DNA from 2 places in the Haloarcula sp. 1CSR25-25 genome. Region 2 is predicted to be linked to the other one. Evidence: riboswitches for the same ligand, from Rfam matches in the RefSeq annotation. Region 2 holds a riboswitch; the other holds the start of a gene.
What was found. A riboswitch is a leader RNA that binds a small molecule or an ion and turns the genes downstream of it on or off. The one in region 2 is predicted to bind fluoride.
Positions count from the first base shown of each region.

Region 1: it holds a riboswitch for fluoride, as region 2 does, so the genes downstream of both, KZ498_RS21630 (fluoride efflux transporter FluC) here and KZ498_RS18960 (CrcB family protein) in region 2, are expected to answer to the same signal.

Region 1 is NZ_JAHYBW010000010.1:130,023-133,197, reverse strand. Features, by position in the region: gene KZ498_RS21640 (arsenic resistance protein) at 1-476, shown strand, start outside; gene KZ498_RS21635 (hypothetical protein) at 513-860, opposite strand; fluoride riboswitch at 1,045-1,109, shown strand; gene KZ498_RS21630 (fluoride efflux transporter FluC) at 1,160-1,531, shown strand; gene crcB (fluoride efflux transporter CrcB) at 1,531-1,872, shown strand; gene KZ498_RS21620 (pirin family protein) at 1,992-2,756, opposite strand; gene KZ498_RS21615 (DUF6610 family protein) at 2,837-3,175, opposite strand, start outside.
Region 2 is NZ_JAHYBW010000007.1:229,362-232,536, reverse strand. Features, by position in the region: partial or broken gene KZ498_RS18975 (helicase-related protein) at 1-53, shown strand, start outside; gene KZ498_RS18970 (ArsR family transcriptional regulator) at 376-738, opposite strand; gene KZ498_RS18965 (FAD-dependent oxidoreductase) at 857-1,420, opposite strand; fluoride riboswitch at 1,575-1,699, shown strand; gene KZ498_RS18960 (CrcB family protein) at 1,707-2,138, shown strand; gene crcB (fluoride efflux transporter CrcB) at 2,138-2,515, shown strand; gene KZ498_RS18950 (hypothetical protein) at 2,555-3,175, opposite strand, start outside.

The DNA of each region.
Region 1 (3,175 bases), on a different contig from region 2:
TGCCACTGACGCTCGCGTGGGTGACCGAATACTGGGCGGAGCGCTCCAGCCGCGGTGCACAGTGGCAGGACACGATGGGGTGGTTGCCGGTCCCGATGATGGGGGCGACGCTGTTCGTCGTCATCGCCTCCCAGCTGCCGCGCGTGCAGGATTCGATCGGACAGATCGCGTCGGTCGTTCCTGTCTACGTGGCGTTCTTGGTCATTATGCCGCTACTTGGTCGATTCGTGGCGGGCGTGCTGGGAATGGAGGCTGGCGAGAGTCGAGCGCTCGTCTTCACCTCCGTCACGCGGAACTCGCTGGTCATTCTTCCGCTGGCGCTCGCGCTGCCGTCAGGCTATGCGCTCGCACCAGCGGTCGTCGTCACCCAGACGCTCGTCGAACTGACGGGGATGGTCGTCCTCACGCGAGTTGTCCCCACCTGGTTAGTGCCGGATTCGCCAAACCAGTTCTTTGATGTTGGGCAGAGTGACTGAGCTACGCTCTCCCGCGATCCAGACTATGGGCTTCGATCAGCGGAGCTCGTGGCGTTCGTCCGCAAAGCCAACCGAGACGAGGTACTCGAGGAACTCGTCGAACCGCTCGACGTCACTGGGCGTGTCGGTCGCAAGATGACGCGCCCACTCGATGGCCCACTGGAAGGCGGGATCTGTCCCGCCCTTGCCGTGTAGATACCACCACCGGGCTGCTTTGAGAACCACTATGGGATTCGTCGGCGGCTGCTCACCGGCGAGCCCACGGGTAATGGATTCGATTTTGTCGGGGACGTCGGCGGGATCGACCTCCGCTGATTGCGTGTTGTCGATATCGACGGGAATATCGTTGACCGATACGTTGTCGGGACTCTGTTGTTGACTCACTGGAAGTCACCTCTGAGAGCTTTCGAAGGAGCCCTCGCCCTCTCTGGGGGCACGAAAAACAGTCGAAACAGACGGCCTCTCCTGACAACTCTCAATGGTGATTTACGCCGAAGTCCTGTTTTCAGCAGTCATTCAATATTCTGGAGAACGGTGCGTTTATTTGTCCAATCACCGGAGACAGAAGTGAAACACGGGCGATGGAGTCCGCCTTCCCCAACCGCCGATACGGCTGATGACTCCTACTTTCGGCTCATCAGATGCTACGGAGACAACTCATTCGGCACGGGGAAGCGATCGTATTGATTGCACTTGGTGGCATCGTTGGTGCGAACCTTCGATACGCTGTCGGGGCAGCAGCGGGTGACGCACTCCTAGTCACACTCCTTGTCAATACCATCGGGAGCTTCGGACTCGGGTTACTCCTCTTTGATGCTCGAGCAGATGAGTTCCTCACGAAACGGCTGCGTTATGTCTTCGGAACGGGCTTCTTCGCCTCATTTACGACCTACAGCACGTTCGTGGCCGATATTGCGTTGACTGCACCGGAACTTGCCGTCCCCTATATTATCGCCAGTTACGCATCCGGGTTTGGTGGAGTCCTCGTCAGTCGAAAAATCGTAACCAGAACGTCTACAACTGCAATTCAGCCGCCGTCGCCGGGGGATGACTAATGGAGGTTCTGCTCATCAGTATTGGCGGGGCAGTTGGTGCAGTCCTACGCTATGTGGTTGGGCAGCTGATCGACAATACGTCGTTCCCATGGGCAACCCTCGTCGTAAACGCACTCGGGAGCTTCATCCTCGGTTCAGTCATTTTCGGGGTGAGTGATTCCGACATCCTCCTCTTGGTGAGTGTCGGATTCTGTGGGGCTTTCACGACATTCTCATCGTTTAGCTTTCAGACCGTTAGCCTCTGGGAGCAGGCCGAACAGAGAGCAGCATTCTTGAATGCGCTCGCCAATCTGACCGCGTCTCTGCTTGCCTTCGGGGTGGCGTGGGTTCTCATAGCCTAAGAACTGAGAAATCCCAGCTCACCATTCGGATCGGGATGATTGGGATGAGAATCGACCCCCATCTACGTCACGCCGGCGGGAGGTAGACGCTCTGCTTGCCGGCGATCTCTTCGGGTGTCTCAGCGGCCGATGGTGCCTTGGCGTGTAATCGGTGCGTCCGGATTGATGCTGAACGCGACGATAGTGGCGTCCTCGGTTGCAGTGACGGCCACGTCGTTGTCGCCGGTCACGAGTGCGCTCTCGGTGTACCCGACCGGCTCATCGCCGACCTCGACGGCCCCGTCGAAGACGTACAAGTAGGTGTGGCGGCCCGGTTGCGACGGAAGCGTGGTCGTGGCCCCGTCGACGAGGCGGCAGTCGTAGAAGTCGACGTCATTCCGAACGGACAGCGGGGCGTCGGTGCCCTCAGGACCGAACAGGTGACGCCACTCGCCGGCGATCGGGTCGGGAATCGGCTCGTGCTGGATGCCCGGTTCGAGGTCGAGGCTGTGCGGGCGCACGAAGATCTGGAGCATCCGCAGGGGCGGGTCGTCGGCCAGCGTCTCCTCGGCGTGCCAGAAGCCGCTGCCGGCGTTCATCACCATCAGATGGTCGGAATCAGTGACCAACTGGTTGCCCTGGCGGTCGTCGTGGCGCATCACGCCCTCGGGCACCCACGAGATGATCTCCTCGTTTTTGTGCTGGTGCATCCGGATCAGGGTTCCGGGGTCCATGAACGACTCGACGACGGTTGCCAGGGGCCCGTACCCGTGGTCGTCGTGATCGGGGACGGCGCGGCCGGGGAAGTTGAAGTGGATCCGGAACTTGCCCTGGTTTTGCGAGATGTCCGTTCGCGGCGCCGTGTAGATGCGAGATTCGGTCTGTGTGGAAGGCGACTCGTCCATTACCCTGTGTAGTCGCTCACCCGCTAAATGGGTTCTGCGCTCCGACCCCTGGCTTCCCGCTGAGTAGTGGATCGTGTCTCTCACGCCGGCGGCAAGTAGACACTCTGCTCGCCGGCGATTTCCTCGAGGTTGTTCCGGTGACGGTGGCTGAAGTAGCACTCGTAGCTGCAGTAGCCACAGATTGCGCCAGTATCGTATTCGGCGACATAGGGACCGCGCCGGGTTCGCCAGACGTTCGTTCCGCACTCGGTACAGGCCGCTTGCTCGAGGTCGGCAGGCCGCGGCCCTTCGTACTCGACGCCCAACCCGTCGTCTTGGGGTGTCGATTCGGGCCAGACACCGTGGGCCTCCCAGAACTCGCGGATGCGGGCGAGGCTGTGGCGCACGGTCTTTCGGACGGTGACGTGGTCGGCGTCGCG
Region 2 (3,175 bases):
TCATCTCACTTGCGCCAGAGGTGGAGAACGTTTGCTTTGCTCTCCCGGTCTAATCAAATACCAATTCAAATGTTTTGATCGCGTGGGTATGATGTGTGTTTGAAAAGCCAACTATCGTGACGTAGGAGTGATTATTTCTCCAGCATTTTTGACCTGATTACAAACGACGACCCCGTCGACACCACCATCGCTGTCGGGCTTAAGGCGAGCGACAATTTTGGAGGATGGAATTGATGCGTGCCTTCTGTTACGATTCATCTGTTCTGAATCGAAACAGCGTCAGATCTTTCTCGGTTGTTTTGCCCTGGGTATGCTTTCGAAATATCCCGGATGTCGCGCTCGCAGTCCGGTAAAACGTATGCCCCGAGGTGAGTATCAGTTCTGTCTGTTCGGACGGTCGACGTCTTCGGCGGTCTTGATTTCGTCTGTTTTCTCGACTTCGGCGAACAGCTCTCGGTATGCGCCGGGCTCGAAGAGGTTGTTCCGGTCGAACAGCTCGCGGGCGGCGTCGGTGAGCTGAAAGAACCGGTACGGCTGACCCCGTTCGAGCCCTTCACGATCTCGTTCGATGGCCTCGATCAGTCCCACTTCCTCCAGCCGGATGAGGTGGTCGGTGAGCGTCGACGCTGCGATACTCGGGTTGTAGTATTCGAGTTCCTTCTTCGAGGGCGCGCCTTTCGGATGACCGACGATCGTCCCGATGATATTCGCGCGCGTCGTGTCGTCGATAGAGGGCATACTGACCGGATGGATCAATCCCGAATACATGATCAGTGGTATCCGATATACGGATCTGTTGTGCGAGCGAATGGGTGTGGATGATATGGATTTCTGGTATGCCTCGGGTCTCGTAGTCTCACTCAGCGTCTGCCGGCGTGTCGAAGTCGTGGAAGTGCTCGCCTTTCTCCTTGGTGAGGATATTCAGGGCGGCCGCAGCTCCGTCTCCAGCTGAAATCACCGCCTGCCATTCTTCAGCCCTTACCATCGCTCCCGTTGCATAGGCGTCCGTAACACTGGTTTCCATCGTTACCTCGACGTCGACCACGTCTTCATCAGTAAACGCACAGCCGAGCTCCTCTGCGAGATCACGCTTCGCGCCCGTCGCGAGGACGACATAGTCGGCTTGATATTCGTCGTCATCCGTCGTGATCGTGAATCCATCGCCGCTTTCGTCCTGCTCGACAGCCGTGACCTGTTCTCCCTGGTGTCGGTCCACATCGAATGCATCGACTTGGTCGCGTGAGCAGTCCATGAATTCGTCACCGTCGATCGATTCGATGCCGAGATAATTGAACAAGTGGGCCTTGTGCATCCACGTCTGGTCCGTATCGAACGCCACGGTGTCGAGCCCGTTCTTCGCCGTGAATAGCGCCGCGCTGAGTCCGGCCGGGCCGCCGCCGATCACTGCAACCTGTGACATACGTCCGAGCTACTCTCCCCTTGCACATAATGGTGGGCCTCATTGAAGATGCAGTTTCTCCTCGTTCATCCGACCGGCGATGTAGCTAGTAATGTCGCCGCTTTATTTGTCTGGTGAACTCGAAACTTCTAAGAAACGGTGAAACGGATATGGAGTAGATACGGGCGATGGGGTCCGCCTGACGCAACCGCCGGAAACGCCGCCGGAACCGCGCGCGGTTCCGGCGAGCCCACGAGACCAGCGGTCTCGTGAACGCCGGCTGATGACTCCTTTTCCATCAGCATCCATGACCGACGACGACCCCTTTCCGGCGACAGCGGACGCATCCACACGAAGAACTCGGATTCTGAGCACGATCGAGTTGCTCGTGCTCATCGGCATCGGCGGATTCGCTGGCTCGAACCTTCGATACGTCTCAGAAATGGTGTTCTCCGGACTTCAGGCAACGCTGGTAGTGAATGTTCTCGGGAGTTTCGTGTTGGGATTCATCCTGTACGAGGCAATCTATGCCGGCGTCCTCGCCGAGCAGACCCAGGTCGTCGTCGGAACGGGCTTTCTCTCGTCGTTTACGACCTACAGTACCTTTGCCGTTCAAACAGTCCAGACGGGGTCACTGAACTGGATGCTGCTGAACGTGTTCGCGACCTATGGACTCGGATTTCTCGGCGTCCTCCTGGGCCGGGAACTTGCCCGAGCCGTCGATGGGGGTGACACGTAATGGTGCAACTCGACCCGGCGCACCTCGTCGGTACCGGCGGTGCAATCGGTGCGCTCTGTCGCCATCTCGTGAGCGAGTACGTCGACGCCGACGCGTTTCCGCTTGGGACGTTCACCGTGAACGTCGTCGGGAGTTTCGTCCTCGGCATCGTCACGTTTCTCGACGTCACCAATACTGTGGTCCTGTTCGTCGGAGTGGGTGCGTGTGGCTCGTTCACGACGTTTTCCTCGTTCTCGTTCGAGACGGTCCGGCTCTGGGAGACGGGCGAACGGTCGTGGGCGATCACGAACGCGGTCGGGAATCTTCTCGGTGCATTGGTCGCGCTTGGCCTAGCGTGGCTGCTTGTCCACGTGATTGCCGCCTACCCGAGATGGTAATGAAATATGATGGATTCTGAAATTCTGCCTCGATTGTGGTCAAAAGATACCGAGGATGAACCCGATGCCCATCACGATGAGGATCGCTGCCGTGAATGCGGGCAGGTGTTCAGCGTACTCTTCGAGCCTATCTTCGTAGCGCTCGTAGCCAGCCACGAGGAGGAGCGTCACCCCGACGAGCGAAACGATGACGGCGACCGAGTAGAGAAGCATGAGCTCTAGACAATAGGATGACCCCGTACAGATGGCGATGATGTCGAACTCCTCGTTGTGAGTAAAGCCGAGGGCGAACGCGAGGGCCACCATTCCGTAGAGACCCTGATCCGCCGCTTCATCTGCGTTCTCGTGTGCGTGAGAGTGGTTGGAACCGCCGACGAACGGGAGTGCGCGTCGAATGCGGGTGAACCAGCCTGCGTGTTCCTCGTGGTCGTGCGCGTGATCATAATTGTGCGAATGATCGTGTTCGTGGTCGTGATGATTCTCATCGTGGTTCGGGGCAGTGTGTTCGTGGCCATTAAAGTACTGCCAGATTCCGAGGAGGATAAGGAGTCCACCCGCGACGTAGTTCATCCAGCCGATCTGGGTGAGATCGAAGTACGAGATCGCCCAGAAGTAGACGATTACCATTGCGATGCTACTGATGAGATGTCCGATTCCGAG